4 regions of the Priestia sp. 3CA3 genome follow, and region 1 is predicted to be linked to each of the others. Evidence: riboswitches for the same ligand, from Rfam matches in the RefSeq annotation. Region 1 holds a riboswitch; each other region holds the start of a gene.

Evidence for each region. Region 1 has a riboswitch for cobalamin ahead of AC1VNJ_RS12400 ((2Fe-2S) ferredoxin domain-containing protein). Riboswitches for the same ligand answer to the same signal wherever they lie in the genome.
Region 2: it holds a riboswitch for cobalamin, as region 1 does, so the genes downstream of both, AC1VNJ_RS05875 (cobyric acid synthase) here and AC1VNJ_RS12400 ((2Fe-2S) ferredoxin domain-containing protein) in region 1, are expected to answer to the same signal.
Region 3: it holds a riboswitch for cobalamin, as region 1 does, so the genes downstream of both, AC1VNJ_RS00080 (ribonucleoside-diphosphate reductase subunit alpha) here and AC1VNJ_RS12400 ((2Fe-2S) ferredoxin domain-containing protein) in region 1, are expected to answer to the same signal.
Region 4: it holds a riboswitch for cobalamin, as region 1 does, so the genes downstream of both, AC1VNJ_RS17685 (ABC transporter substrate-binding protein) here and AC1VNJ_RS12400 ((2Fe-2S) ferredoxin domain-containing protein) in region 1, are expected to answer to the same signal.

The regions. Positions count from the first base shown of each region.
Region 1 covers NZ_JBXENJ010000004.1:112,025-117,131, reverse strand. Annotated here, with positions in the region: gene cobJ (precorrin-3B C(17)-methyltransferase) at 1-1,097, opposite strand, end outside; gene AC1VNJ_RS12400 ((2Fe-2S) ferredoxin domain-containing protein) at 1,111-1,491, opposite strand; cobalamin riboswitch at 1,592-1,771, opposite strand; cobalamin riboswitch at 1,890-2,068, opposite strand; gene AC1VNJ_RS12395 (hypothetical protein) at 2,215-2,373, opposite strand; gene AC1VNJ_RS12390 (M42 family metallopeptidase) at 2,726-3,763, opposite strand; gene AC1VNJ_RS12385 (cation:dicarboxylate symporter family transporter) at 3,871-5,107, opposite strand, start outside.
Region 2 covers NZ_JBXENJ010000002.1:205,872-210,978, reverse strand. Annotated here, with positions in the region: gene AC1VNJ_RS05885 (APC family permease) at 1-1,444, shown strand, start outside; gene AC1VNJ_RS05880 (YdcF family protein) at 1,503-2,066, opposite strand; cobalamin riboswitch at 2,214-2,393, shown strand; gene AC1VNJ_RS05875 (cobyric acid synthase) at 2,486-4,012, shown strand; gene AC1VNJ_RS05870 (FecCD family ABC transporter permease) at 4,219-5,107, shown strand, end outside.
Region 3 covers NZ_JBXENJ010000001.1:16,081-21,187, reverse strand. Annotated here, with positions in the region: gene AC1VNJ_RS00085 (ribonucleotide-diphosphate reductase subunit beta) at 1-389, opposite strand, end outside; gene AC1VNJ_RS00080 (ribonucleoside-diphosphate reductase subunit alpha) at 406-2,649, opposite strand; cobalamin riboswitch at 2,783-2,968, opposite strand; gene menC (o-succinylbenzoate synthase) at 3,247-4,350, opposite strand; gene AC1VNJ_RS00070 (o-succinylbenzoate--CoA ligase) at 4,354-5,107, opposite strand, start outside.
Region 4 covers NZ_JBXENJ010000006.1:245,313-250,419, forward strand. Annotated here, with positions in the region: gene cbiB (adenosylcobinamide-phosphate synthase CbiB) at 1-433, opposite strand, end outside; gene AC1VNJ_RS17680 (adenosylcobinamide amidohydrolase) at 438-1,046, opposite strand; gene AC1VNJ_RS17685 (ABC transporter substrate-binding protein) at 1,135-2,094, opposite strand; cobalamin riboswitch at 2,354-2,486, opposite strand; gene AC1VNJ_RS17690 (thioredoxin family protein) at 2,577-2,891, opposite strand; gene AC1VNJ_RS17695 (YpjP family protein) at 3,080-3,682, opposite strand; gene AC1VNJ_RS17700 (class I SAM-dependent methyltransferase) at 4,063-4,848, opposite strand; gene AC1VNJ_RS17705 (BrxA/BrxB family bacilliredoxin) at 4,977-5,107, opposite strand, start outside.

The DNA of each region.
Region 1 (5,107 bases):
TGATGATCAGGCGTATACTCCATCGTACCTTTTTCACCAACAACTTCTGCTAGTGTTGTCATTTGAACGGGCGTAAACTTCTTATTCGCAAGCCCTGGACTAACCGCCACTTCAAAAATAGACTCTATTGGCTGATGTACGACCGGAGAAGTAGTTTCACCTAAAATTGCTTGAAGCGCTTCTTCTGCAAGAGCTCGTGAAGCTGTTTTTTCTTCTTTTTTATTCTGAACAGCTTCAATAGCTGAAGCCGTTTGCTGTACAGTCTCCTCTTGATCAAGAGCCCATGGTTCTGCTTCTTTTCGAAGTCGCTGATGCGGTCTTAGCGGCTGTTCCGTTTGATTGAGGGTATATTTCCGCTGATACCCTCGCGGTGTAATCATCAAATCGTCATAAAAGAACGTAGATGAATTCCCAACAACAACGGTAGTCAGCATGCCTATTTCATGGTTTAACATATCTTTTAAGTTCGTCATTACGACTTCTTCACGGTCACGATAAGCGCTTTTTACAAGGCCAACAGGCGTATCAGGAGAACGGTACTTTAATAGAATCCTCTGCGCTTCCACAATTTGTCTTGTTCTTCTTCCGCTTTTCGGATTATAAAAGGCTACTACAAAATCTGCTTGTGCAGCTGCTTCAATTCTTTTTTCAATTAACTCCCAAGGCGTAAGGTGGTCACTCAAACTAATCGTACAGGCATCATGCATCACGGGCGCCCCAAGGAGAGATGCGCATGAATTAATAGCCGAAATGCCAGGAATTACTTCCAGCTCTACGCCCGTTTCTTTTTTCCATCCTTTTTCGATCAACACTTCATACACAAGGCCGGCCATTCCGTATACTCCTGCATCTCCGCTTGAAATGACCGCCACTGTTTTCCCCGCTTCAGCTTGCTTTACAGCTTCTTGTGCACGGCTTACTTCTTCGGTCATTCCTGTACTAATAATTTGTTGATTCGTTAACAGTCCTTGAATTAATTCCACATAGGTTTTATAACCAATGATCATATCACTTTCTTGAATGGCTTCTCTTGCTCGCTGTGTGATATGCTCAAAGCTTCCTGGACCGAATCCAATAACTAGTAGTTTACCTTTCATGCTAGCTCCTCCTTTATGCATTACTTTTTACTTTGTCAATTCCTTCTATGGAGTCACTGTTTTCTGGAGAAACGAAACCATTTTGATCATATTCATAAATAAGCGATTCCTTTATACTGCAGCCCCCTGCTAAATGCTCTTCAACAATTCGATGAGCTACGTTTTCAGTGACCTGCTTGTACCAATCTCCTGAAGGGTACACGATAGCTACAGGAGCATCTTTGCATCTTCCGTTACAGCGCGTGCGGGTTGTATGAACCGCTTCATCTAGATTCAGTTCGGTCACTTTATTTCGAATAGCCTGCGTGGCTTCTTCTCCACCTTTTCTCATACAGCTGCTTCCATTACAAATCAATACGTGATGCTTTGTTGCATTCAAGTTCCAAGTCGTCACACTCATTCTCTCCTTTACTAAAAAAACGCCTCTATCAATGATAGAGGCGCAGAAAATTCAAACTAAGTTTTTGCACTTCCACCTATATCCCGTAGGGTAAGCTTCGCATTAGAAAAAGGCTGGTTTCCTGACTTCGATTCATTACTTGATTGCGCCTTCCCGAATACAGTGGCATATGCAATCAGCTCCTCTTCACAGTGGCGGGTACCGCGCTGGCTTCACACCAGACTTCCCATTTAACGCAATGTGGTCATTGCGCACCTTTTTTGCACGATATGTAGTTTTAGGATATGAGAAAAACCCGCTTCGCTAATATGCGAGCGGGTAAAACGTTAGAATAAGAGTGTACACGAATGCCACTTTAAGCCAACGTTTCCCTTCCCGCTCCCCGGAGAAATAGAAACTTCACAATAAAGACAGGTCTCCTGACTTGTGTATCATTCTACTTGAGAACCTTCCCGTGATTTTTTCACAGTGGTTATACTCGTTCGTCCACACTTACAGTTGCGGGGACAGTACTGGTCTTACACCAGTTTCCCTATTAAGCCTTCTTGGCATCTTTACTGTTGCTGTTTGATATATATGAACCTTTTAAACTATCAGAATAATAGAAGTAACTACCATATCATAGCGTACATTTTTTTTTATTTCAACTTTATTCTTTTCGTAAGATACAAGAAGCTATAAAAAAACAAGAGCATAAAGTCAGCTCTTGTTTTTTCATTATATAGCTACTAACGTTAAATGAGGATCATTATAATACACGACTTCTGAAAGAACTTTACAGCCATTTGTTTTTGCAAAAGCTTCTCTCGCCTGCGTTTCAGTTTCAAATTCAAACATTTTCATTTCTTTTCCAGCATATACCGTCAGTACCCACATGAAAAGATTCGCCTCCGATTATTGTAGTGATCGCTATATCCACATTATGACGAAACCATATCCTTTTGAAAACCCATTCTACAAAACTTGTCACAAGAAACTTTTAAAAATTTAAAAACATTTTAACTTCTGTAAATGAACAAAATGTACAAAAGGTTTAAGCCTTATTATACCTCTTTAAAAAAGGTGCTTTTTTTACCAACTGTTGCTTCATCAGTAAAAAAATATATAGTATTTATTAAAAAAAGAAGCCGGACAGCCGGCTTCTTTTTTAGGAAAGGAAAGTACAGACATCACAGTCCCGTCCTGCTCTTTGTTTTGCATAAAAATACACTAATTAAATATTCCTTTCTTAAAGCAGAACCATGTTCGATTGCACATAGTGGTAAAGAAGCTTGTACGTATGGTTTAATGAATCTTGATGCGTTCTCTCAAACGCATGAGAAGAATCAATTCCTGGACCAATTAAGCCGTGTACGATGTCATGCCCGGCACGAATAGCAGCAGAAGCATCTGATCCGTAAAACGGATAAATATCTAATTTATACTGAATATCATGCTGCTTAGCTAGCTCCACCAAATGCTTTCTCAAACCGTAATGATATGGGCCGCTTGAATCTTTTACACAAATAGACACGGTGTATTCATCAGTAGATTGTCCATCTCCCATGGCACCCATATCAACCGCTAAGTATTCTACCGTTTGAGGCGTAATGTTCGAATTTCCTCCGTATCCAATTTCTTCATTATTTGAAATAAGAAAGTGCGTAGTGTATGGCAGTTCGATCTGCTCTTCTTGAATTGTTTTCACGAGCTGAAGCAATAAAGCTACGCTTGCTTTATCATCGAGATGACGAGATTTAATAAAACCGCTTTTTGTTATTTCTACACGAGGATCAAACGAAACAAAGTCGCCGACTTCAATTCCAAGACTGCGAACATCTTCTGCGCTATGTACTTTTTCATCCAATCGAATTTCTATATTATCTTGATTTCGCTCAGCTTTACCTGCATCTTTATACACATGAACAGATGTTTGATGCATAAGGATGGTCCCTGTAAATACTTCTCCTGCTGACGTTTCGATTTCACAATATTCTCCTTCAATGGAATTGTAGCGGAACCCTCCAATCAAGTCGATTTTCAGACGTCCACTCGGTTTGATTTCTTTTACCATAGCACCTAATGTATCGACATGAGCCGTCAGCATGCGGTGATGATCCGTATCTTTACCGGGAATAGTAGCGACTAAGCCTCCTTTTCGATTGCGATACGTTTGAATATTTAGCTCTTTTACATAGTCTTCGACAAATGAAATCACCTTTTCTGTATTTCCAGAAGGACTGGGAATCGAAACAAGCTTTTTAATTAACTGAACAGTTTCCGTCATTATGACACTTCCTTTGTCTCTCATTTCTTTTATTTTACCATATGTTTCAAAAAAGATAACAGGCAGCTCCAAACAAAAAAGCCAGGCAGCTGCCCGGCTTTTTTGTTTTAAGCTATGTTTGATTTCTTTAATTCATTTGTGTAATTTAATGATTTTTGCTTATCAAATTCGCCTTCAGACTTGGACATTACAATTGCAGCTAGAGCATTTCCTACTACGTTAACTGTGGTACGCATCATATCAAGAATGCGGTCAATTCCTGCAATAAATGCCATGCCTTCAAGAGGGAAGCCCATAGATTCAAGCGTAGCAAGTACAACTACAAACGATGCCCCTGGTACACCAGCCATTCCTTTTGAGGTTAACATTAGCACAAGAAGGAGCTGAATTTGATCCATAATGGAAAGGTCAATGCCGTACATTTGAGCAATAAACAGCGATGCCAGCGCCTGATAAATGGTTGAACCATCTAAGTTAAACGTGTAGCCTGTTGGAATAACAAACGATGTAACCGATTTAGAACAACCGAAGTCTTCCATCTTTTTGATAAGAGATGGTAAAACGGCTTCTGAACTTGCCGTTGTAAAAGCAAGAAGCAGCTCGTCTTTTAACACTTTTATCAGCGTAAACATGCTTGTTCCAGCCATTTTAGCGATAATTCCAAGAACCACAAGCACAAAGAAAATCATGGTGAAGTAAACGGCGAACACTAATTTTCCTAATGGAATAAGTGATCCGACACCAAACTTTATAATATTAACACCAATAAGTGCAAATACACCTACTGGAGCAAATTTCATCACCAAATTAGTTACCCAAAACATTGCATCCAAGACGCCTTCAAAAAAGGCTAAAACAGGTTTTCCTCTCTCTCCAATCGAAGCTACGCCTACACCAAACAGTACGGAAAATAAAATGATTGGTAAAAGATCGCCTTCTGCTACCGACTGAAAGACGTTTGTCGGAACAATATGAAGAAGCTCCTGAGCAATCCCTGTACTTTCAGACGTTTTTGCCGTTGCCTCATATTGAGAAATATCGCTTTTTTCAATATGTCCCATATCAACCCCTGCACCAGGATGGAATAAGTTCGCGGCAATAATCCCCACTACAATCGCAATGGTTGTAACAATTTCAAAATAAAGAATTGTTTTTCCGCCAAGCTTACCTAATTTTTTGATATCGCCTACTCCTGCGACCGCTACGATTAATGCTGAAATCACGATCGGTACGACAATCATCTTAATTAAATGAATAAATATGTCTCCAACCGGCTGTAAAATAGAAATGGCTGTATCGCTTCCGTAAAAGATAGCACCTACAGCTACGCCTAAAATCAGTCCA
Region 2 (5,107 bases), on a different contig from region 1:
TGGTCCAGCCGGAAGTTTTTCGTGGCTGATTGGCGGAGTCATTATTTTACTTATCGGTTTAGTGTATGCTGAACTTGGAGCAGCGCTGCCGCGTACCGGTGGAATTATCCGTTATCCGGTTTACTCACATGGTCATTTAGTGGGTTACTTAATTTCATTCATTACCATTATTGCTTATACAAGTTTGATTGCCATCGAGGTAACGGCTGTACGTCAGTATGTTGCGTTTTGGCTTCCTGGTCTAACTAAACATGGTTCTGAATCGCCTACTACAATCGGCTGGTTATTTCAGTTCGCGTTATTAACGCTATTTTTTATCATTAACTACGTAAGTGTAAAAGCATTTGCTAAGTCAAATGTTATTATATCTGTGTTCAAATATGCGGTTCCTCTTACAATTATCGTCGTGTTAGCTTATCACTTTAAATCAGCTAACTTTACAACTGGCGATTTTACTCCGTTTGGTTTTAATGGTATTCAAGCAGCCATTTCAACAGGTGGCGTTATGTTTGCTTACCTAGGACTTCACCCTATTGTTTCTGTAGCCAGTGAAGTTAAAAACCCGCAGCGTAATATTCCAATCGCGCTCATTATCTGTATTGTACTTTCAGCGATTATTTACACAGCACTGCAAGTATTGTTCATTGGTAACATTCCGGCTGATATGCTATCAGGAGGATGGGGAACAATTCAAGAGCAATTCTCTTTACCATTTAAAGATATTGCACTTATTTTAGGCCTTGGCTGGTTAGTAACGCTTGTTATTTTTGATGCTATTTTATCACCAGGCGGTAACGGGAACATCTTCATGAATACAACTTCTCGTTTAGTTTATGCTTGGTCTCGTAATGGAACACTATTTAAACGTTTCTCAAAAGTAGATAAGAAAACAGGAATTCCACGTGCGTCACTATGGCTATCGTTTGGAATGTCCGTATTCTGGACACTGCCATTTCCTTCTTGGGAAGCGCTAGTAAACGTATGTTCAGTAGCACTTATTCTGTCTTATGCGATTGCGCCAATTTCAGCTGCTGCATTCAGAGTAAATGCAAAAGACCTTAAAAAGCCTTTCAAATTAAAAGGCATGAGCGTTATTGCTCCTGTGTCATTTATCTTCTGTTCATACATCGTATATTGGTCAGGATGGACGACAATTTCTTGGCTTCTAGGATCACAGCTTCTAATGGTTGTTATCTACGTAGCATTTAAGAAATACGTACCAACTGACGTTGTAAAATTTGCACAGCAGCTTAAATCTGCTTGGTGGCTAGTTGCTTATTATATTATTATGCTTGTTATCTCTTACCTAGGCTCATTTGGTGGAGGACAAGGTGTGCTAAGCAACCCGCTTGACTTAATTTTAATTGCTCTTGTTTCAATCGGTATTTTCTACTGGGCGAAATACACGGGTTTACCAAAAGCAGTTATCGATACGGATGATTAATAAAAAACACGGCATGAATTCATGCCGTGTTTTTCGTTTGTATAGGGGTGTACTCTATTTATTTATCAAACAGCCACGTTTTTAAGATAGCAGCATACTCACGAAAGTAGGCTTGAAGTTTAATTGAATTTGGTGTCTTTGCACCTAAAGGATAAACGTCAAAACCTTGACGCTTGGCAATAATAGAGGCGCGAAATAAATGAAAATCACTGCTAACAAGCACGACTTTTTTGTGTTGAATATCAACTTTCTTTTTAGTGAAAGTGAAATTCTCAAAAGTAGAAGTTGACTGATCCTCTTTTATCATTCGATTCTTTTTAATTCCTTCTTTTCGTAGAAAACGATAGGCTGCTTCTGCTTCAGAAATTTCTTCATCGGATCCTTTTCCACCCGTTACGATAACTTTTGTTTGTTTATGAGTCTTTAAATAAGATAAAGCCGTTTTTGCTCGTTCTTTTAAACTAGGAGACATTTGATCTCCGTCTACTTTCGAACCTAAAATGAGCACATAATCTGCTTTTTGCGGAACAGGCTGATGAGCGGTTTGATACATACAAAAAGACATGATTGCTATGTAAAGAACAAGCAAACTAATAAAGATATAAATGATTTTTTTCTTCAACTACGAGCACCTTCCTAGCTATTTCATAAGATGTTTGGAAAATAATTGTTATTATAGCATACGAGACCCAAATAAGTATAAACACAGTAATATATAATAATAGAAGAAAATCGTTATTGTGAATGGTTATAAAATTCGTTACAATAAAGAATAAATGATTTTAAAAGTGCCTCTAAGGAGGATAATAGGGAAATCGGTGTAAATCCGGTGCAGCCCCCGCTACTGTAAATGTGGATGAACCTGCAAAGACCCACTAGTCAAACTAGGAAGGATGCAGAAGTAAAATGAAGCATAAGCCAGGAGACCTGCTTTTAAAAACCCCTTATTTTTCGGTGGGAGAAATAAGTCAAGACAATGTGTTAATGAGCGCATGACCAAACCTTGACTTTTACAGTTAAGGTTTTTTTATGTGATAGGGAGTGGAAAAAGTGAAAAAAGGAAAACCTCTTATGATTCAAGGAACGCACTCAGACGCTGGAAAAAGCATGATTGCTACAGCGTTTTGCCGTATTTTTAAAGAAGACGGCTATCAAACTGCACCGTTTAAATCGCAAAATATGGCGCTTAATTCATACATTACAATGGATGGAAAAGAAATTGGAAGAGCGCAAGGAATTCAAGCTGAAGCGGCTGGAGTAGAAGCAACAACCAATATGAATCCTATTTTAATTAAACCAACTCGTGATCATGAATCTCAAATTGTCGTTCATGGAAAGCCGCTTCGTAATATGTTTGCTTTTCAGTATCGGCAAGAATTTTTTAATGAAGGTTTGAACGTTATCACGGAGTCTTATAAAGAGCTTGCCAATCATTATGATCGAATTGTGATTGAAGGTGCTGGAAGTCCTGCTGAAGTGAATTTGAACGATCGGGAACTGGTAAATATGCGCGTAGCAAAGATAGCCCAAGCCCCTGTTGTGTTAGTAGGAGACATTGATAAAGGAGGGGTTTTTGCGAGTCTGGTGGGTACTCTTCAATTGCTTCCAGATGAACATAAACCTAGAGTAATTGGAGTGTTAATCAATAAATTCCGAGGAGACTTAGAGCTTTTAAAACCGGGGTTGAAGTGGTTTGAAGAATACACGGGAGTTCCGGTACTAGGAGTCATTCCTTATATGCACGACGTGGAAATTGACGCTGAAGATTCGCTATCACTCAGAAATTACTCAACGCTTGTAAATCCGTTAAAAGAAATCGATATTGCGGTTATCTCGTATCCTCGCATCTCAAATTTTACAGACATTGATCCTCTAAGCTTAGAAGAAGACTGTCATGTGAGACTTGTAACCAAGCCATCACAACTAGGTACGCCTGATTTAATTGTTTTACCAGGAAGCAAAAATACGATTGAAGATGCGCAATTTTTACAAGAAAGCGGCCTGGCTCTAGCCATTAATCAAGTCTTGAACGCAACGAACGCTCACGTTATTGGCATCTGCGGGGGATATCAAATGTTAGGAGAGACAATTACGGACCCCGATGCAGTAGAGTCCCGGATTGAATCTATTAAAGGGCTGGGTTTGCTTCCAGTGGAAACCGTTATGACAACCAGCAAAAAAACAGAAAGAGTTTCTGGATATGTTCAGTTAGAAAGTGAGAAGGTTTCGATTGAAGGCTATGAAATTCATATGGGAAAGACGGTTTCTAAAAGCATGACGAAAGCCTTTGCGGTGGTAGATGATCAAAAAGAAGGAACGGTTAAAGACAACATCATTGGCACGTATGTTCATGATGTGTTTCATAACGATGCTTTGCGCAGAGCTTTGCTTAATCAAATTCGTAAACATAAAAAATTGCCGCCTATTACGGATACATTCAACAGTCGCCTGCAAAAAGAGGAGTCTTTTTCAAAAGCAGCAGCATATGTGAGAGAAGCTATAGATATGGAAAAGCTGTATCATTTAATAGACAACTATAAAAGCCCGGAGCAAACACAAAAAGTGTAGCTTGTAGAGGTTTTCGCTTGTTTTTTCACCGAGAACTTTAGTACGCTATTCTACGTTGCCTAGTTCAACAGTCTAGCACTCGTAACAAATAAAAGATGATTTGTTTCCAATACTATGTAGGATGGAAACATGGTTTATGGACAGGAAAATGAATGGTTAATGTAATGTAAAACATCACGCCTCGTTTCCTAGAGGAGCTGAAAGTATTGATTTTTAAACGTATTTTTTTAAACAAAGCATCTATTTTATACATAGTCAGTTTATTTATTGTATGTACTTCGGTGATTATGGGAGTATTTATTGGTACAGTTTCGTTAACCGTAGGAGATACAATCAAAATTATTATTGGCCACCTTACCGGACTATCCTTATATCACGGTCCGGAAAACATGGATTTAATCATTTGGCAAATTCGTTTTCCAAGAGTACTGGTGGCATTTTTAGTAGGAGCTTCGCTTTCAATAGCAGGGGCTGCCTTTCAAGGGCTATTAAGAAACTCTCTTGCGGATCCTTACACGATCGGAGTTTCCTCAGGTGCAACCCTTGGCTCTGTCATGGCAATTTATTTTCACTGGAGTATTTTTGGTTTGTCTATCTTCACGCTGCCTGTAGTCGGCATCGTATCTGGTTTTATTACTCTTCTTTTAGTTTTTGGTATTACGAAACTCGCAAGCGGCAATTTGGCCAATGAAACCATCATCTTAGCGGGGATTATTTTATCATCCTTTATGAGCGCGCTTATTTCATTAATTGTAGCTCTTTCTCCTGAAGAAGATGTAAGGCAGGTTTTATATTGGCTAATGGGAAGCGTATCAATGAGAGGATGGTCGCATATTCAAATTTTAGGGCCGTTCTTTTTAGTCGGTACGATTATGCTGCTGTTACATGTGAAAGAGCTGAACGGCTTAGCATTTGGCGATCAATCCGCTCAATTTATGGGGATAGACGTAAAGAAGAAAAAAAGAATGATTTTAATAGGTGCATCCGTATTAACCGGGGCTGCGGTATCAGTATCTGGGGCAATTGGATTTGTTGGCTTAGTTATTCCCCACGTAGTGCGTCTCGTAGCGGGAGCTAATCATAAGCATGTACTGC
Region 3 (5,107 bases), on a different contig from region 1:
GATAAAACATATGAATACGAATGATTATGAACCACTTCTTGCTGCGCTAAAATAATCATTAGAGCGTTAATCGAAGAATCGGTTACATAGTCAGCTACTTTGCTAGCATAATCTGATTGAATACTGTCCAGTAGCGCCAGCAGGCCAATAATTTTTAGAAAGCTCTCTTGTTCGTCAGCGGTTAACTGAGGGAACTGTTTAATATCTTGACCCATATTAATTTCAAACGGCGTCCAGAAATTAGCTAGCATACGCTTGTATTTAGGGAACGCCCATGAAAATCGGACGTCATCCCAGTTTAGAATATTGGAGCTCTTGCCGTTGATGATTCCTGTCGAACGGTTCGGAGCTGTTTCGTTCATTAATTCTCGTTTTAACATGCTTGTCATCAATTATTCACTCCTTTTAACTATGACAGCTTTCACATTCTTCAATGACTTCACTTGATGTTGAACGTACGTAATAGGTCGTTTTTAATTTTTCTTTCCATGCCGTCATATGAAGATCCAGCAGCTCTTTTGCTCGGATATCATTTTGTACATATAAATTGAATGAAATAGATTGATCAATATGACGCTGGCGCTTGGCGTTTTGCTTAATGCTCCAGTGCTGATCAATTAAATAAACGGACTTATAATACCAGTTTGTTGCTGGCGATAAATCTGGTGCCGTCACTGGGATTTTATAGTTTTTCTTTTCCTCTGAATAAAACTTACGGAAAATCGGATCAATACTTGCCGTAGAACCCGCGATAATAGATGTTGATGAATTAGGTGCTACAGCCATTAAATATCCATTTCTTATCCCATTGCTTTGAACTTCGCTACGCAGTTCACTCCACGCTTCGCTCGTGTATTCACGTGTTTCAAAATAAGCGCCTGACTCAAAATCTGAGCCTTTAAATAATGGATATGCGCCTTTTTCTTTAGCTAAGTTCATGCTTGCCTGCACGGTTAAGTAAGAAATTTGTTCATACAATTCATCGCAATATGCTACCGCTTCATCTGTCTCCCATGCTATTTTCTTTAAGGCAAGCAAATGGTTCCAGCCAAATGTGCCAAGCCCTACTGCGCGGTACTTTTGATTCGTTAGCTTTGCTTGAAGTACCGGCAAATCATTTAACTCAATAACATTATCAAGCATGCGTACTTGAATTGGAATTAAACGTTCAAGTACATCTTCAGTTACGGCTCTCGCTAAGTTAATAGAAGAAAGATTACATACAACAAAATCGCCCGGATTCTTTGTAATAATAATTTTTCCGTCTTCCGTAATTTCCTCTGTTACGACCGTTGTACTTTGGTTTTGCGTGATTTCTGTACATAAGTTACTGCAGTAAATCATGCCCGCGTGTCGGTTTTGATTAGCTCGGTTAACCGTATCACGATAGAACATATAAGGAGTTCCGGTTTCAAGCTGCGAAAGCATAATGCGCTTGAAGATCTCAATAGCAGGCACTGTTTCTCTTGAAAGCTGTTCATTGTTTACACACTCAGCGTAACGAGTGCGGAACGAACCGCTGCCTTCTTCTTCATCATAAAAATCTTCTAACGAGTAGCCCATCAGCGTACGAACTTCGTGAGGATCGAATAAGTGCCAGTCTTCACGTGCTTCTACTTTTTCCATAAACAAATCTGGCAAACATACGCCAGTGAATAAATCATGCGTGCGCTGGCGTTCATCACCATTGTTCAAACGCGCGTCTAAGAATGAAAAAATGTCTTTATGCCAAACATCTAAATATACAGCAATAGCTCCTTGTCGTTGACCTAGCTGATCGACACTTACAGCCGTATTATTTAGCTGTTTCATCCATGGAATTGTTCCTGATGATACGCCTTTAAAACCTTTTATATCACTTCCTCGGCTTCTAATATGACCGAGGTAGACACCAATTCCGCCTCCATTTTTACTAAGCGTGGCCAAATCTGTATTGCTATCATAAATACCGCGTAAGCTGTCATCAATCGTATCAATAAAGCAGCTAGATAGCTGTCCGTAGCTCTTTCCTGCGTTTGAGAGTGTTGGTGTGGCAACCGTCATATATAGACTAGAAAGCGCCCAGTACGCTTCTTTTACTAATGCTGTTCGATTTTCTTTCTTTTCTTGAGACATCAGCGTCATAGCAATGATAAGAAAACGTTCTTGCGGTAATTCGTATACACGCTTATCATGTGATGTCGCTAAATAGCGATCTGCTAATGTCAGCAATCCAATGTATGTAAATAAACGATCGCGTTCAGGAATAATGACTGAAGCAATTTCATTAATTTCTTCTTCTGTATATGTTTTTAATAGCTGTTTATTATAAATGCCGATTTTTGTTAGTTCTTGAATAAGCTGATAAAACGAACCGTACTTCTCTTTTTTATCATAACCTCGGTTGTCCGCTGCTTTTCGATATAGTTCGTTTAAGTAGACGTCTGCCGCCACGTACGTCCAATCTGGTTCTTCCATTGAAATACGCTCTAGGGCTGCCAAAATTAGTACGTTTGCAACCTTTTCGTCCGTCATATTTTCCTTTACTGTAACAGTTTGAATAACCTTTTCCTCATACAAAGAAAAATCAAGTTGCGTAAATTCTTTTTTTAAACGTTCAATATATGCAGTTAATTCATGTAGAATTGTAGGCTTTAATGTATTCACCATAAATATGGCTCCTCTCTTCACTTCAAAATAAAAAATCGCTCACCGTACCTCGGTGAGCGAATAGAACGAAGATAGAAGAAGACACTAAGTCTTTTCTCAATCCTCGCTCTACCCTCTCACCTCCCGAAGAAGATAAAACGACATAAAAAAGGCAGGTCTCCTGACTTATGCTTCTTTTTACTTTAAGGCCTTCCCATGATGTTTACTCACAGTGGATCTCCTTATTTCATCAGCATTCACAGTTGCGGGGACAGCTTTGGATTTTCACCAAATTCCCTTTTAAGTCTTTTTATCAGACACCTTTTTCACTGGAAAACACAAAATATAGTATTTTATTATTGTTTAACAAACAACATATTGTGTTATGTTATAAACACATTATATAGGACAACTTAGAAAACTATCAACCTATTTTCAAAAATAATTTTGTTTTTTACGATAAAATCCTTCGACTTTTTTCATCAAACTACTCCATCATAACATGTTTTGACACGCTTGATGGAACAATGTGCTCTTTTTAAAAAATTTGTCCTATTTTTCTACTAAACATTGCCAACATCAATAAAAAAACCGTTTTTCATAAAAAACGGTTTTTAATTATTTGTATTCTTTTTCAAATGCTGTGATTGTTTTGATAAACTTTTTATCAATATCGTATCCTATCCCCGGTTTTTCCTTCACCTTTATTACTCCGGCTTCTACCTCTACTTCGGGCTTAATAATATCTTTTTCCCAATAGCGAGACGACGCAGAAATGTCACCTGGTATCGTGAAAGAAGGCAGTGTGGCAAGGGCGATGTTATGAGCTCGTGAAATCCCGGCTTCTAACATTCCGCCAACCCAAAGCCTTACACCGTGTAGGGCGCATAAATCATGAATTTTTTTTGCTACAGACATTCCGCCAACTCGACCGATTTTCACATTGATAATCTTGCAGCTTTTTTGTTCGATTGCATGACGTGCATCTTCATAGCTCACAATACTTTCATCTAAGCAAATCGGCGTCTTCATTTGCTTTTGTAATAATCGATGATCAAGGATATCATCCGAACTTAACGGCTGTTCGATCATCATTAAATTCAATTCATCTAGTTTTTTCAATGAATCACTATCGCTTAACGTATAGGCTGAATTGGCATCAGCCATAAGAGGAATGCTTGGAAATTCATCTCGAATTTGTTTCAGTAGCTCATAGTCAGCGCCTGGCTTAATTTTCACTTTAAAGCGCTTATAACCATCTTTCATATAAGTCTTTATTTGTTCTTTCATGATGGAAATATCATTTAAGCCAACTACCACTCCAGCTTCTACAGCAGGCCTTATTCCGCCAATTACTTCAGCTAAGGGCTTATTTTGGCGCTTTGCATACAAATCCCATACAGCACAGTCCAAAGCTGCTTTAGCCATGTTGTTCCGCTTTAGAGGTTTGAATAACTTTTGAACATCCTCTGGTTTTTGAAGCTGCTGGTGAAGAAGCGAAGGAATTAAAAAATCGTCTAACATATGAAAACATGTCTGAATCGTTTCTTCCGTATACCAAGGAGATGAAAAAGCAACGACTTCTCCCCATCCTGTAAATCCTTTTTCATCTTCTACTTCAAGCAAAATCAATTCTCGATCCTGGACCGTACCATAGCTTGTTGAAAAAGGAGAAAGAAGCTTCATGTCAATTTTATAAAGATGTACTTTTTTGATAATCATCGATTAAATCCCTTTCTGTATGAACGATGATAGCTTCCGGCGTATGATTTTATTAGAGGCCGTTCGCGGCAGCTCCTCTACTCGAACGAAATACTTTGGAAGTTTGTACTTTGCTAAAAATTGTTGAATGTGTAAAGATAACTCTTCATCTGAAACGTCTTCGTTTATAACAATGCATGCTGCAGGAACTTGTCCCCATTTTCCATCGGCTACTCCCGTTACACCGGCCTCTTTAACAGCGGGATGCTTCAACAAAACATTTTCAATTTCAGCTGGATATACATTTTCTCCACCTGAAATAATAAGGTCCGAACGTCTGTCTAATACATATAGAAAACCTTCTTCATCCACTTTCCCGATATCTCCTGTATAGAACCAGCCTTGTTGAAGGGCTTTTTTAGTAGCTTCAGGTTTATTTAAATATCCTTTTGTAACATTTGGACCTTTAACAATGATTTCTCCTGCTTCACGTGTTTCATTTCCATTCTCATCTACAATTTTCATTGCACACGGAAATAATGGTTTACCTGCTGATCCCAGTTTTCGCAAACTATCTTCAGGTGAAAGCGTAACGAACTGTGAAGATGTTTCTGTCATTCCATAAGTTTGATAAACAGGAATTTCTTTATTCACACAAGCCTCTAAAATAGTAAGCGGTGCGGGTCCTCCTCCTAAAAGCATACAGCGAAATGTATTTGGGTATTTACGTTCAGCTAATTCATCCAGCATATTCGATAGCATGGAAGTGACAACCGAA
Region 4 (5,107 bases), on a different contig from region 1:
CAATTTCTCCTTCTGATAAACGATCCGTATCTCGTCCCACAATCATGCTTACTTCATATCTAGCTTTCTCCATATCTCCTAGCTGAAGCGGCTTTTGCACCTTATAAGCAGCTTCGCTTAAGGAACGAGTGGATATAGTAGTCGCAATCATTACGCCCTCTACTAAAACACCTAGTATAAAATGAACTCCGTACAAAGCATGAAGGAATAAAAAAGGAATAACTCCTGCGAGCACCACCATACTTATCACAAGAAGCAATCCTTTGAATCGTTTTCCTGCGCCTTTATTTAATCTGGAATCCATCCAATAAATCCACTTGCCAAACCAGCGAACGGGATGCGGCCAATTTTCTGGGTCACCTATGATTCGGTCAATGAGTAGAGCAATCGTCATGGCTGTCAGGTGTGCAATCATCGCTTGTGCAATACTCATTTCTTCACCTCTTTTCCTTAAGTGCCTGCTCTAAGCTTATTTTTACCAGCTTGGCTACCGCTTGACCTAAAGCGGTCATAGAGCCTGCATATTCATATAATGGTCCTTGCTGAGACGCTGCAACTGAGATACTGTCCGTAGATGTTCCCGTAGCAATCGTCTTTGTAGCTGGATCTATGACACCCAGCTGTGACAGCGTTTTTGTTTTGGCTTCTGTAGCGGCAATAAAAAGCTGTAAAAACGCCGCATCCGTAAGCGTGCCTTCCACGAAAAAAAACATATTAATTGTACCGGGAGAGGAATAAAATGGAACAGCTTCGTCAGCTGTAATATCCACTGCGTTTCCTACTCCAGCCGTTATCACGGAAGCTACTCTTACTCCGTAGCCTTCATAACAGTAAACCGCTCTTTCTTTTAACCAAACCGCTGTCATCAACCCTACGATTTGCTCATGGCGCACATTTTCTTTCATCAAATATTGCTCATACTCTAAAGAAGGAGTATCTGAATAATAGTCTTTATGAACAAATCGATTGTAAAAGGTGTCCGTTTCCATGATGCCTGTTCCTAAAACGCCTGAGCTGTATGTTTTATAAGAAGTCTCGGTTTTCATGATTAAAAGCTCAGGCCGTTCTTCAATTTTAAGATGTGAAAAGGGACCAATCCCCTTTTCAATTCGAACTGGAATATGGTCCCTCTTTTTATTTATTGTACACCTCAGGGTATACTGCTTTTGCTAAGTCCTCTAAGCCATCTACAATACGAGGTCCTAAGCGGTTGATTTTGTTTTGATCAACCTTTTCGATGTTCCCCTCTTTTACAGCAGTCATGCTGCTCCAAGCGGGACGCTTCATAATCTCATTTTTGTCTGCATCATACGTTGCGATAATAACGTCAGGGTTTAACTTAACAACTTGCTCTTCAGAAAACTTAACCCAACCCTTTTCACTAGCCGCTACGTTATCAGCACCGATCATAGTAAGCATTTCGTTCATGAACGTACCTTTTCCTGTTGTATAAATCTCAGGAGCTCCCGATACCTCTATCCATACTTTTTTACGATCTTCTTTTGAAATCGTTTTTGCTTTTTTCTCAATTGAAGCTACTTTTTCTTTCATGTCTTTAATTGTTTGATTAGCTTCTTTTGTTTTACCCGTTAATTTACCAATTTGCGTAATAGAATCATAAACCGTATCAAACGTTGTTGAATCTTTTACAACAAATACCGGAATACCCGCACTTTCAATTTGTTTAAATACTTCATCTGAAACGCCCATACTTGAAGCGTGTGCCAGCACTAAATCAGGATTTAAAGCAATAACTTTTTCTGCATTAACGTTCATATCTCCCACCTGCGCTTTTTTCTTTACGCTTTTAGGATAATCATCGTTGCTTGTGACACCGACTAATTCTTTTTCAAGGCCAAGGGCATATACAATCTCCGTATTACTTGGCATTAATGAAACAATTTTCTTAGGCTGTTTTTTCAACGTAATTTCTTTATCACGCGCGTCTTTTACCTTCACTGGAAACGCAGCTTGTGACGTTTGTTCTGTATCTTGCTTCGTTTTTTTATCACTGTTGCTTTGGCTGCCTGCACCGCATGCAGCAAGTACGATGACTAACAGCGCAATAATGGAATACGAAAGCCATTTTTTCATCTAAATACTCCCCCTATATATTGTTCATTGTGAATACGAAACCTCCACGTTAAAGAAAAAGCAAATGATCATGCAAAAAGCAGCGCTATCCCGTTTTTTCCGCTTTGACTATGTATACTGCTCGGCAGCAGCTTCAAAATAAAAAAGCTTTACTTTCAATTGAAAGCAAAGCAGGTAACGTCAAGATAAGCAGGAAAAGAATCCGTTCACTATACTTGATATGTATGTTCATTACCCTGCTTCACCCTTCCTCGAAGGTTTCACAGCTAACAATAAGGCAGGTCTCCTGACTTACGCACAAAGCGCTTACAGTGGCGGGACCGCGCTGGTTTTTCACCAGACTTCCCTTTTCACTCAATCTTTAAATTGAGACCTTATTGCTTTACGATTATTCACTTGTCCTAGTATACCCCACTCATCGAAAAATGGAAATAGCCATTCTCACAAAAAAAGCTGCGAGAATGCTCTCGCAGCTTAGGGAATTAAAGAGTTGCTAAAAATTCACGGACCGCTTCAGGCGTTTTAGCATTTGCACTGTGCAGGTGCGCAATTTTTTCACCGTTTTTATATACAAGAAGAGAAGGAATACCCATTACATTGTTTTCAGCAGAAAGTTCTTCAAACTCATCCTTGTCAATTTTAAACCATGCTTTATCTGTATTTTCGTCAACGATTTCATCAATAAACATATCCAAACGTTTGCAATCAGGACACCACGTTGTCGTAAAAATCCCAACGCTTAGTGTTTCATTCTTAATTTGTTCGCGAAATTGTTTTTCTTCCGTAAATTGTTTCATTGTGTTACCTCCAGCGTCTATTCGTTCCTTCCTACAATTCTATAGTAAGAAGTCTGACTTCATTATAAACGATTTTTTTATCGTTGTGCTAATGTTTCAGCTTATTTAGACCATAACGGTTTTAGACGTAAAAAAATGCTAGCTTAAAAAAGCTAACATTTCGAAATTGTAGAATGTTGTGTCTATTATCAGCTGAACCACTTAGGCGGCATGTTTCGGTTCCAATAAATTTTCCCTAAATCATAATGCTTTTGAAAATTATCTGCGGCCGCATGATAGTGAAAATTAAACCAGTATCCATCTTTTGGAGGATTTTCACGCCGTACATGAAACCGTATTAAGTCCTGACCGGTTTCCCGGTCATATACATGGAAAATCTTTTCACCGTAGCCAGCAGCAGGGTGCTCGCTTATCTCGAGATTCTGAATTGACTGTTCACGTTCAGTGCCAATGTCGGTCAGCACTTCTTCAATTTTAGGTAACACTGCTTGACGAAATTCATCTTCAATGACAGGACCAATTTTTGTTCCGAATTTTTCCACTGACTGTTTTTCAGCTGATTCCATTGCATACGTAACAAATGATGAAACGTCTTCATATTTTGGTTCTTCATATGGCAAATGAATATCTTCTATAACAGCTGTGACAGGAGTTGTTTCTCTTACATACCCTGCTTTATGTTGCTTGTCCGCTTTTGCATCATCAACGTATAAATATTCTGGTGGAGTGACAAGCCCAAATGTAAATACTGTAATAAATACAATTAGCATTCTTTTTATCCATCTAGGCATTCGTATCTTTCCTTTCTCATCTTTTCCCATATGGTCTTTTCATATTGTAAAATTCATTATCATAACTCACTAGGTATTGTAACATACTTATTAATTTTTTACCTATATTTGCTTATTCATTTATGCTGTCTACGGGCATTTGACGACTTTTCAGTTACCACCTTCCTTCTTCTGTTTGAGGTTGTCACACCGAGCGGAAACCTATACAAGATATTCCTTTTTTGCTGGATGCTTAAACACAAAAGTATTTTTATGTTCAAAAATATATCATACTTTTATGAACTTTAGATGAAATTCATAAAAAAAACTTCCAAAACTTTTTAATTCCTAAAAGGTTTTGGAAGTCTTTTCAATGAGCGTAATTAATTTTACTTTTTTGGTTATTTTTGTATATCAATTGTCCCGTAATGAAATTTTGATGTTTTTCGTTTTTGCACAGTAAATCCATGCTCTTTAAAACGACTGCTTTTCCAATGATCTTTTAGCACGACCTTTTGTTTGGCTACTCTTTTTGCTTCTTGTATAGCCATTGGCGTCAGCGTGGTATACAGTGCTATTGCTTTAATACCGTTAATTCCATTCGATTCCTCAATTTGTTCTTGAAACATAGGATCAAAGTAGACAACATCAAAAGAATTATCTTCACAACACGCCAAAAACGATTCAAAATTTTGATGAACCACGTTTATAAGCTTCATTGCATCATTCAACTCTTGTACGTCACTTTCCCAATTTAAAAGTCCTTGTTTGACTAAATAAGCTACATAGCGGTTGCCTTCTAGTCCGACAACTTTCCCGTTTTTCCCTACTGCTGCGCTCGCCATCATACTATCCGATGCAAGACCAAGTGTACAGTCAAGCACGCTCATTCCTTTTTCTAAACCAGCAGCTTCAATAAACGGATCTCGTTCTCCGCGCAGCCATCTCTTCACTCTAAACATAGCGGAATTTGGATGAAAAAAAATAGGTTCTTCTTCATTTTGGACGTGCAATTCTACTCTATTTTTACCGACAACCAGCACGTCTGCCGCTTCAAGATTTTGAAGATCTGCAACAGATTTCTTCTCTCTTGTTACAAAAGGTATACTTAAATCAGCGGCTACCTGTTTGGCTTTTACAATCATCTGTTCATTTGTTCGACCAGCAGTCGTAACAATCACTTTCATAACTCCCCCTACACTGTTTGGCTATTTACATAAAGAAAAAGGATGCCGATAGACATCCTTTTTCTTATAAAGTATATGCGATTTTTCTTTAAAAATCTATATACTAGATGTGACAAAAGCAGGACATTTTATGAACAGTGCTGCTTAAAGCCATTTAAAATGTTTTCAAAAATAACTTCTAACGGCTGACCTTCAATTTCATGTCGAGGAATAAAATGAACAACTTCTTTTCCTTTTAAAAGTGCCATAGACGGTGATG